3 regions of the Bacillus cereus group sp. BfR-BA-01360 genome follow, and region 1 is predicted to be linked to each of the others. Evidence: riboswitches for the same ligand, from Rfam matches in the RefSeq annotation. Region 1 holds a riboswitch; each other region holds the start of a gene.

Region 1 (3,983 bases):
GCATGATAGAATGGATCGCGATCATATGCACGTAGTCCAAATAAATTATGTTTACGATATGCAATCTCAGATCTTCCATATCCAGATTCTAAAATTGCATGTGCTGCTAAGTAAAGAGCATTTACACCATGTTCATTTTGTGCTGCAATAAAGTCTTGTCCATGGCCAATTAACGGACTATCAGAACGCGATTTCTTAAGAAAATTATCAATTTCTTCTGCTGTTACATTGGAAGCTAATGTTAAATCTAAATTTAAATAAGATTGTTCCGCATTAAATAAAAATTGTGCATATTCCTCACGTGTGACAGTTTTTGACGGATAAAATGCACCCGTTCCATCTCCCTCTGCCATTCCATTAGACTGTAACGCACTAATTGCATCTTTCGCCCAAGAATTCGGATCCACATCATGAAATGTATGATTCGCCTTTACTTTTAAATGATAAGCTCTTTGTAAAATCATTGCCATTTCAGCGCGAGTTAATGAATCCTTTGGTCTAAAGTTTTTGTTCTCATCCCCTGTAAAGATTCCCATCTCCGTTAAAGCTAAAATCCCATTTGGAAACATTGTTGTACTTGCACTTACATCATGATATGGATTTTTATATTCTGCTTTCGCTTCTGGTTTCAATGCACGATAAATAAGTGCAGCTACTTGTTCACGCGTTACGCTGTCTCCCAATCCAAATTTACCGTTGTCATAACCTGCAATGATGTTTCGATTTGCTAAATCATTGATTGCCTCATATGCCCAATGACTCTTTGGTACATCTGAAAATCCTTTTTCTGCCGCAAATGAGGTTGTTGGAACCATTATAACTTGTAGTGCAGCTGTCATTGCTAAAACGTTAGAAATTACTTTTTTCATCTTACTCTTAACACGTTATGTACTTACTTGTCCCGTGTTAACTAGCCTCCTTTTTTCATAAAATACTAGCATTTCATCTATCAAACTCATTCATACTCTCCTCTTCTTATAAGAAGGAGATAAAAATACCCTATGCTACGAGATAAATTAGCTAACGATAAAAGTATACGTTATTAAAATCAACTAATCTAGCCCTATATCTTAAAAATTAATATAAAACGATATATTTCTCTATTTTAATGAAAAATTATATTGTAAAAAAAACAGTTTATCTGAATGCTAGATTTGAAAATCAAATCGCTATTTGACTAATTGGCACTTGAATACGTCAGACCTTTTCCATTTGTACTCCCCTCTTTTTCACTGCTTACAAACTTAAAAAAAATAATTTTCTGAATTTAAATAAATAACTTGATTCCTCGAAAAATTTAAATTATTATAAAACACATGTTACCAACAACTTCATAACTGAAACACTCTCGCCTAAAACGTGAGATAGAGGTTGCAGCACTTATGATTATTCTAAAGGAGACACAGAGATGTCAATGAGTTTAGAGGAAAGGAAGTGTTGCCGAAATCGATAAATTTCTCTGCATTTATCGATTGGGGCTGTTTTCGAATAGAAACAGAACTGTCATATATACAGACGTGTATATATGAAGAGCTATCTACAAAAAAGAGATATCATGTTTATACTGATATTCCTTTTTTGGCGATTTTTTTATTAGCTCCGTTTTCTGTTTCCCTTTTCCTGTAACAGCACCATCCTCATCTATTTGAGATGGTGTTTTTTCTTTTCTGTCCGGTAACTACAGGAATATTGGGGATTTTCATATTACTCTCCTATATTACATTTCCTGATGTATTGTGAAAAATAAGCTGAAAGAAGGAATGAACGATGGAAACGATTGTGCAAAAATTCGGCGGTACTTCTGTCGGAAATATTCAACGCATTCAACATGTCGCTAATTTAATGATCGAAGAGTACGAAAAAGGACATAATGTCGTCACTGTCGTCTCAGCAATGGGCAAAAGTACTGACGAACTCGTTGCACTTGCTACTTCTATTACAGAAAATCCAAGTAAGCGCGAATTAGACATGCTGCTGACAACTGGTGAACAAGTAACAATTTCACTCTTAACAATGGCATTGCAAACAAAAGGATATCAAGCGATTTCATTAACAGGTTGGCAAGCTGGTATTACAACTGAACCTGTGCACGGAAATGCTCGCATTACCGATATCCATACAGAGCGAATCCAATCTTATTTACAAGAAGGGACAATTGTTATTGTGGCTGGTTTCCAAGGATTAAGTGAAGAAAAAGAAATTACAACCCTAGGCCGAGGTGGTTCTGATACAACTGCTGTTGCATTAGCAGCTGCTCTTAAAGCAAAGAAATGTGATATTTATACGGACGTAACTGGTGTTTACACAACTGATCCACGCGTTGTAAATAATGCATATAAATTAGATGAAATCTCTTATGATGAAATGTTAGAACTTGCCAACTTAGGGGCTGGTGTCTTACATCCGCGTGCTGTTGAATTTGCGAAAAACCATAATGTCGTATTAGAAGTCCGTTCCAGTATGGAACAAGAAAACGGAACAATTGTAAGGGGAGAATGTAACATGGAACAACAATCCATCGTAAAAGGTATTGCATTTGAAGATAATATTACACGCGTTACAATAAAAGGATTAGAGCATGACTCATTATCAACGATTTTCTCTACATTAGCAGAGGCTCATATTAATGTTGATATTATTATTCAAAGTATTACAAATGAAGGAACTGTGCATCTATCTTTCTCTATTCATTCAAATGATTTAAGAGAAACATTAGAAGCATTAAAACAAAATCAAGAAACACTTCACTATGAATCTGTAGAATATGAAAATCATCTTGCGAAAGTATCCATTGTAGGTTCTGGGATGGTGTCCAATCCAGGCGTCGCTGCCCATATGTTCTCTACATTAAAAGAAGAAAACATTCATGTTAAAATGGTAAGTACATCTGAAATTAAAATATCTGTTGTTATTGATCGTCTACATTTAGTAGATGGTGTAGAAGCACTTCACCAAGCGTTTATGACAAAAGTTGAACCATTGGTACAAATGAATAAATAAACTTGCTACATAACAGCAAAGAATATTTCTTTGTTGTTATTTGTTCTCTAGCTAATTATGATTATGTTACACTATGAAACACGAAATGTTTTCCATATCATTTAAAAAGGTAAGAAAACAATATTGACATAATAAAAAACAATTTCCCCTTTTATATAGTGGAAATTGTTTTTTATGATTTGCAAATTAACTTCCAAAAAAGATACCTACAAGAGAGTAGATAATAACTGTGGAAAATAAAATTGTCATATGGAACAGTGAGAAAATAAACAATGATTTTGCCCATTTCTCTGAATCCATTTTTTTATACCCATAAATACTTAAGGCCAACCATAAAATGCTTAATAGAAGCGATACTAACATAAGGCCGATACTTAATGATCCTAAAAGAATACTTATGATAATTAAAATAACTAAATACACATTTGTTTGTATATATGTTCTTTTAACTCCCTTCACTACTGGAAGCATTGGAACGTTCGCAGCCTCATACTCTTTATGTTTACGAATCGCTATTGCATAGAAATGAGGCATTTGCCAAATAATCATAATAATAAAAAGACCGATAATAGCTGGATGTGTCACATCCGGATATATAGCAGCCCAACCGATAAGCGGCGGCATTGCTCCTGAAACACTTCCGATTTCTGTGTTGTAAATGGTTCTTCTTTTGCTCCACATTGTATATGGTACAATATATAAAAATAAACCTATAAACCCTAGTATTGCTGCTAAATATGTCGTTAGCGCAAGGAATACTAAACCAAAAATCGTCATAAATATTCCAAGCCATAGTGCTGTCTTCGGGCTTATATCTCCCGTTACAGTTGGTCTATTTTTTGTTCTCTCCATAATAGAGTCAATATCACGATCATATAAATTATTAAATGCCCCCGCTGCTCCTATTATTAAGATTGAACCTATAAAAGCAAATAGAATCTCTGGTATTTTTTCAAACGGGCTTATTTTATATTTATATAAAG
Region 2 (3,983 bases), on a different contig from region 1:
GATGTTCCATCTTTCGCAAATACAACGGCTGGCCTACGAATCCGATTATAATTATTTGCCATAGAATACCCGTATGCACCTGTACAAGACACCGCTAATAGATCTGAAGAGACTACTTGCGGAAGATAAACATCCCATATTAACATATCTCCGCTCTCACAACATTTCCCTGCAATTGAGACAACTTCTTCGTTTGCTACATTTGCACGGTTTGCAAGCATCGCTTCATAGCGTGCACCATATAATGCAGGCCTTAAATTATCTGTCATTCCCCCATCGACTGAAACATATTTACGAATACCAGGAATATTTTTTATTGCGCCTACTGTATAAATTGTTGTTCCTGCATCACCAACAATACTGCGACCAGGTTCAATCCATATTTCCGGAAGTGGATACTCACATGCTGTAAATCGCTCTCTTACCGCATCTGTTACAGCTTGCACATACGCCTCAAGAGTAAGTGGTGTATCCGATTCCGTATAACGAATACCAAATCCCCCCCCTACATTCAGCACCGAAATTGTATAACCTGTTTTTGTTTTTACTCCTTCTAAAAAATGATGTAATACTTCAATCGCACGAATAAAACCTGCTGTTTCAAAAATTTGCGAACCAATATGCGAATGTATACCTAACACATTATAATTTGTTTTTTCTAATGCACGTTCCATAGCGTGCAGTGCTTGCCCGTTTGAAACACCAAAACCAAATTTCGAATCATCTTGGCCTGTTGTAATATATTCATGTGTATGCGCCTCTACACCAGGTGTGACACGAATCAATATATTCACCATTTTTTTATACTGCTCCGCTAAATCATGTAATACTTCTAATTCAAAAAAGTTATCTACTACAAAACATCCAATATTTGCTTCTAGCGCCATTCTCATTTCTTCTTCTGTTTTATTATTCCCATGAAAATGAATGCGTGATGCTGGAAATCCTGCTTGTAAAGCGGTATATAACTCCCCGCCCGAAACAACATCTAAAGACATATTTTCCTCTAATGCTACTCGGCACATCTCCATGCACAAGAACGCTTTACTTGCATATGCTACTTGATAAGAGAACCCGCTTTTTTGAAAAGCATGGTGAAACGCACGACAATTTTCCCTAATTGCAGTTTCATCATATACATAAAGCGGTGTCCCATATCGTTTCGCCAACTGCGTTGTATCGCACCCTCCAATTTCTAAGTGTCCTTGTTCATTAATCCGGCTCGTGCCGTGTAAATACATGTAAATTCCTCCCTTATTTTCTCTAAAACTCATAACCCCAATCTTCTATTCATTGTCACGCTTTTAGATAAAGTAAAACTTTAATCAGTAGGAGTTCTTCCTCCCCTACTGATTGTGAGCCCTCACCAATCCCCCCTTATTCTTCTCGAAATCTTAAGGCGGGGGAGAATTATACAAGATAAAGAAAAAACGCGCGGAACAATGTTCACACGCGTTTCTTATTAGAAATTATACATATTGAAAAAATAAACAAGTTGTTATCTTCTCAAATAAGAAACCGCATCAACATCTCCAAATAGCTCTCCATAAAAATAAATCTTATGACAGTACTACATTTATTCAACATAGTCCCAATATATGAATAATGTGGTTATTCTTATATTTCGGCGACAGTCCCTTTCAGACTATAATCAACGATTCCACTCAATCTCCTATAGTTTACTCTTTCCTATCGCGGCCTCTACCTTTGAGAATAGATGAGGTAAGTCTATTTATTTGTCAAACATCTTATGTTGCTATTAACAATACCAAAGAGATAATTTATTTGTCAAACTATTTTTTACAATTTATTTTTGTATGATCTGATAAACGCTTTACCTCCACCTTTGTTACGTTCCACTCCCCTTCTTCATTATTAAAAGTGACGTTAACTTTCTCAAAAGGAGGCACTTTTTCTCCCCCTGTGCCTGGTTCATATTTCGTTACTTCAATGACTGCTTGAAATACATATGTACCGCTATAAAGTTTTTTTAAGCTAACGATTTTCGGGCAATCATACGGCTTTAATTTTCCATAATGCTTTTCCATTGCAGCGTTTATTTGTGGAAACAATACTGAGTAAAGAGCATCTTCCAGCAAAGGAGCATCGTATTGAGCCGCAGCTGATCTAGGAAAAGAACATACAATGCAGATACTACATAGTACGAAATAAATTATTTTTTTCATGATATCCTCCCATTCTCATGCAATGTTTGATTCCGTTCTTTGCATGATTGTCATTTCATTTTATTATCTCCCACTTCTCTTGTTCTAATCGATTCTCACAAAAAGCATCCACAATTCTTTTCTCTTCTCGTATAATGGTACACATAGTACAATAATCATAACCATATAAGGCTGTTCGTATATATAAAGTGAAGCTTCTACTTAGCAAAGTACAATTACAAGAACTGTCATAAACGTAGGAAAGGAGTATACTATATGCTGCAACACTTGTTTCCAAAATTACGATTTGCGCTTGTCGCAGTCGTTTTATTATGGACAAAAACATATATTGTGTACAAGCTAGCTTTCGATATTAAAATTGATAATTTCTTTGAAGAAATCATGCTCTTGTTCAACCCGCTAGCTTCTTTACTATTATTCTTTGGGTTTGCACTGCTTGCATCGAAATATCGAAATCGACTTATTATTGGAATCAGCTTTATTTTTTCCTTTATTTTATTTGGGAATGCAATGTTTTACGGGTTTTATAATGATTTTGTTACATTTCCTGTTTTATTCCAAACGAATAATATGGCTGATTTAGGAACAAGTATTAAAGAACTCTTTACGTATAAAACATTACTTTTATTTGCAGATGTAATCATCTTAATGTTTCTTTCACGTAAGTTTCCGAAGTTCTGCAATACAACACCGTTATCAAAAACAGAAAAGAGAACCTTTTTCGGTAGTATTACAGCTTTATTAGCATTACAGCTCATTGTATCTATCATTTATAAACCACAGTTGTTCTCAAGATCTTTTGATCGACAAACAGTCGTTAAAAATTTAGGATTATACACATATCATGTATTTGATATTACACTTCAATCGAAAAATTCTGCCGAGCGTGTATTTGCGAGCGGAGATGGCTTTTCTGAAATTAAAAACTATGTAGACACAAAAGATGCAGGATTTGATAAAGAATTGTTTGGTATCGCAAAAGGAAAAAATGTCATTTTAATTTCCATGGAGTCTACGCAAAATTTTGTTATTAACAAAAAAATTAACGGGAAAGAAATTACTCCGTTTTTAAATCGTTTCATCACAGATAGTTACTATTTTGATAACTTTTATCATCAAACTGGACAAGGTAAAACATCGGATGCAGAATTTATCGTTGAGAATTCACTTTATCCATTAGATCGTGGTTCTGTCTTCTTTACTCATGCGACAAATGAGTATACAGCAACTCCAGAACAACTAAAAAAATATGGTTATTATTCTGCTGTCTTCCATTCAAATGATAAAACATTTTGGAATCGTGACATCATGTATCCAGCGCTTGGATACGATCGTTATTTTCATTTAAATGATTATGTAGGAACGGAACAAATGTCTGTCGGTTGGGGATTAAAAGATAAGGAATTCTTTGAACAATCTATTTCAAAGTTAAAATCTTTACCGCAGCCTTTTTATACGAAATTTATTACTCTTACAAATCATTTTCCGTTTCTTTTAAATCCAGAAGACCAATATATTAGTGAATATCATTCTGAAAGCGGTGTTCTCAATCGTTATTTCCCAACCGTTCGTTATACGGATGAAGCTATTAAACTATTTATTAATCGTTTAAAAGAAGAAGGACTATATGATAATTCTATTATTGTCATTTATGGAGATCATTATGGCATTTCAGAAAATCATAATGCAGCAATGGCTCATTTCCTTGGAAGGGATGCTATCACACCTTTTGATTCTATGCAATTGCAACGTGTCCCACTCATTATTCATATACCAGGCCAAAAAGGAAAAGTAATT
Region 3 (3,983 bases), on a different contig from region 1:
TTCCGCGTTTTGACATCAGGCCCCTTTTATTAAGAGGGAAAAAGTTTTTTGTATTTTAAGAAGTATGTTTAAATAAAACATATGAAATGGGAAGAGAGGTATAACGAATTATTGATTTAAAAATTATTTAGAATACGCTATTTGACAAGAAATAAGTATATCCTGTAAATGAAAATCATTAAAAGAAAGGCGAGGGGAAGAGAGGAAAAATACCAGCAAACATAAGTATGCTTGCTGGTATGCATTTATTATAGTTCACATTTATCAAGTGGAACGATTTTAGTTTTCTTTACAAATTTATAACCAAGCCAAATGATAAGGAAGAGTGGAAGTCCAATATAGGAAACGAGTACACCGTTCCAATCGATAGATTCCCCCATAAATGCGCCATAGTTTTGTCCCAAAATAACGATTAGGCAAAGTGTAAAGGCGAAGATTGGACCAAATGGGAACCATTTTGCTTTATACGGTAAATCATTTAAGTCTTTTCCTTGGGCAATATATGCTTTACGGAAGCGGTAGTGACTAATAGCGATTCCGATCCAAGCAATAAAGCCGGACATTCCAGATGCGTTTAATAACCAAACGTATACAATACCATCTCCGAATAATGAAGCTAAGAATGCTGCGCTACCAACTAATGATGTAGCGATTAAAGCATTTACTGGTACACCACGTTTATTTAGTTTTCCTAAAAACTTCGGTGCTTTTCCTTGACGAGCTAAATCCCAAAGCATACGAGTAGAAGCATACATTCCAGAGTTTCCAGCAGATAGAACAGCAGTTAAAATAACAGCATTCATAACAGAAGCAGCGAAAGCGACACCAGCTTTTTCAAATACAAGTGTAAATGGACTCACGGTAACATCGCTTGCAGCAAGACTATCTGTTGTATAAGGAATCAATAATCCGATTACAAGAATAGCAAAAATATAAAATAGTAAAATGCGCCAAAAGATAGAACGAATTGCTTTTGGAATGCTGCGCTCTGGATCAGAAGTTTCGCCTGCGGCTACACCTAATAATTCAGTTCCTTGGAATGAGAATCCAGCTGCCATAAAGACACCGATAATAGCCATAATGCCGCCGCTAAATGGTGCATCTGCAACTGTGAAATTTTTAAAACCGACTGGCTCTCCGCCCATAATGCCGAAAATCATCATAAATCCAACAATTAAAAAGAGAATAACAGTTGCTACTTTAATGAGTGCAAACCAATATTCCGCTTCGCCAAATCCTTTAACAGATAAATAGTTTAAAAGAAACATAATAGCTAAACAAATGGCACTCCAAATAAGAGAAGGAGTATTTGGAAACCAAAATTTCATAATTAATGTCACAGCAGCAAGCTCTGCTGCAATTGTGATTGCCCAGTTATACCAATAATTCCAGCCAAGTGCAAATCCGAGTGATGGATCAACGAATTTTGTTGCGTATGTGCTAAAAGACCCAGCGACAGGCATATATGCTGCTAATTCAGCTAAGCTTGTCATTAAAAAATAAACCATAATTCCAATTGCGACATATGCGACAAGTGCACCGCCAGGACCAGCTGAGTGAATAACACCACCGCTGGCAAGAAATAAACCAGTACCAATTGTACCGCCGAGAGAAATCATTGTAAGGTGACGCGATTTCAGACCTCGTCTCAGTTCACCTTGATTTTGTGTGGATTGTTGCGTTTTAGAGGTAGCTTGATCTGCTATGTTATTCATGTATAACACTCCTTTTTTTAAGATAGGAAGGAGCGGGGGAATATAAAAAAACGCCAAAGGACTTTGGCGGAACGTTTCAAAATAACCACCCCATCATACCCTTCCGTTAAGATAGCACCCCACGTTTACACGGTATTTTGTAAACGTGACAGTTCTGTTCCTATTCGGAGACAGCCCCAACTTATATTCCCAGAGAAGAAATATAAACTTCGGCAACTTTTCCTTTCAAACGGGGTCATAGACATTCTCTGTGTCTCATCCGCTTTACTCTTAAAAGCCGCAACCTCTACCTCATCGGATTGATGAGGATTTGTTTATTGTTATGATTTTTAATATATGGCAATTGTAATGACTTTTTGAAAATATTGCAAGGGATTTTTGTAGGAAAGGATCAAAAAAGTTGGTTATTACATCGGAAACGTTTTCAAAACTCCGCCCGAACCTATTTTGTATGTAAATAGAATGATAAAAAAGTTGTTATACAAATGTTTCGCAAAAAAGAAGAGAAAATCCTTTAAAAATTAAAAGAAAATTCAGAAAAAGACAAAATGTAACGAGATATGTAATGTTAAATGAACATTCATTATTTATTGATGGACTTTTAAAAAGCGTATTGAAGGAAGGGGAATGCGTTTAGCAACAAACAGATTATATCATGTACAGGAGAAACGCTGTATATTACGGCTGAACAAAGATACGATAACGGATCACATATTGAAATTTATGTGCGGAAATTAAAAGAAGATGCTTCTTTGTTGTATTGAGGAAGTTAGTTTGTTGTTCGAAAAAGCGATGGTGTGATGATTGGTGACATTGGATTTAAAGGCGCACCAAATAGATAGAAAGAAGTGGAAATTGGATAGGGGGTCTTGAGGAACGTTGGAACAAGAGATATGCAACGGAAGCAGCTGAAGTGCTGGTTCTCTGGGCATTTCAGACTTCAAAAGTTGAAACAATGCGAGCTAAAATACTTCATAATAACATCAAGTCTATTCGTGTGCTGGAAACATGAAATACGAAACAAGTAGGCAAAACGGGAAAGATGATAAAGCAACAATTAAGATAGCGTAGAATAGATAAAAAAGCATGATCCTTTAAGCGGTATCATGCTTTTGGTATTAAGGTAATATTTGTTTTTGGTCAGTTGGATAGTTAACGCTTTGCTTTGTTAACTGGGAGTGGTTACGAATAGATAAAAATAGAGCGATAATAATGATAAGTCCTACAGCGATATAAGAAAGTGTAATAATCGTTGGATCTACTTGGAGTGCTGTAAGAAGTGTTCGAATATTTGTGAAGATAATCAATCCACCAACAAGTACGCCAAGTAAATGAGACGGTACAATTCGAACTAACCATGCTGCAATCGGAGCGGCAATAATCCCACCTAGCATTAAAGCGAATACCCAAATCCAGCTTACTTGTTCCCATCCTAAAGAAATAAAAAAACCAATTGTCGCTGCTAATGCGACAGGAAATTCGCTCGTATCTACAGAACCAATCACTTTTCTTGCTTCATTCCCACGCGCGAGAAGTACTGGTGTAGTGATAGGGCCCCAGCCCCCGCCGCCAGTTGAGTCAATGAATCCCGCAAATAAACCGAGAGGAATCAGTTGTTTGCTAGACATACGTGTATTAGATGTAACAATTTGTTTTTGAATAATAAATCGTAATAAAATATAGACACCTAAAGAGAATAAAAATAAAGAAATGTATGGTTTAATTACGTCACCAGGTAAATTGCTTAAAAAACAAGCTCCGACAAAAGCGCCGATTGCCCCTGGTAATGTAAGCCTTGAAACAGTATATTTATCGACATTTCCAAAGCGTGCATGAGAAAATCCAGATGCGGCTGTTGTGACCACTTCAGCTAAATGAACAGAAGCAGAGGCAACGGCTGGTGCGATTCCAAACATTAATAATAATGAGGTAGATGTGACCCCGTACGCCATTCCAAGTGCTCCATCAATGAGTTGAGCAAAAAAACCAATAATAGCAAAGACAATTAATTTCTGCATATATAATCCCCCTGTAATAATAAATAAAAAGGCTCTTTTCTCACTTGAGAAAAGAGCCTTTGGTTTTTCCAATCAGCATAATATAAATTTTTAATTATTATAATGCATATTAAAACCATAAATCAACTAGGTTTTGAAAAGTTTTTTGAATTGATTGAAATAACGGAATGATTATATAATAAAAAGATGTAGATGAGAGGAGGGAAAAGCATGTTAGCATTTGATCATCTTGTTCATGCTGTTCGGTGTA

What was found. Region 1 has a riboswitch for lysine ahead of MR056_RS13115 (aspartate kinase). Riboswitches for the same ligand answer to the same signal wherever they lie in the genome.
Region 2: linked by a shared signal. The riboswitch ahead of lysA (diaminopimelate decarboxylase) and the one ahead of MR056_RS13115 (aspartate kinase) in region 1 are both predicted to bind lysine.
Region 3: linked by a shared signal. The riboswitch ahead of MR056_RS14435 (amino acid permease) and the one ahead of MR056_RS13115 (aspartate kinase) in region 1 are both predicted to bind lysine.

The regions. Positions count from the first base shown of each region.
Region 1 covers NZ_JAKUFV010000013.1:14,469-18,451, forward strand. Annotated here, with positions in the region: gene MR056_RS13110 (S-layer homology domain-containing protein) at 1-869, opposite strand, end outside; lysine riboswitch at 1,358-1,544, shown strand; gene MR056_RS13115 (aspartate kinase) at 1,768-3,000, shown strand; gene cyoE (heme o synthase) at 3,187-3,983, opposite strand, start outside.
Region 2 covers NZ_JAKUFV010000003.1:145,539-149,521, reverse strand. Annotated here, with positions in the region: gene lysA (diaminopimelate decarboxylase) at 1-1,241, opposite strand, end outside; lysine riboswitch at 1,530-1,712, opposite strand; gene MR056_RS04380 (DUF3888 domain-containing protein) at 1,794-2,186, opposite strand; gene MR056_RS04375 (LTA synthase family protein) at 2,442-3,983, shown strand, end outside.
Region 3 covers NZ_JAKUFV010000015.1:44,424-48,406, forward strand. Annotated here, with positions in the region: gene MR056_RS14435 (amino acid permease) at 249-1,715, opposite strand; lysine riboswitch at 1,820-2,012, opposite strand; gene MR056_RS22710 (GNAT family N-acetyltransferase) at 2,575-2,727, shown strand; gene MR056_RS14445 (sulfite exporter TauE/SafE family protein) at 2,834-3,733, opposite strand; gene MR056_RS14450 (VOC family protein) at 3,944-3,983, shown strand, end outside.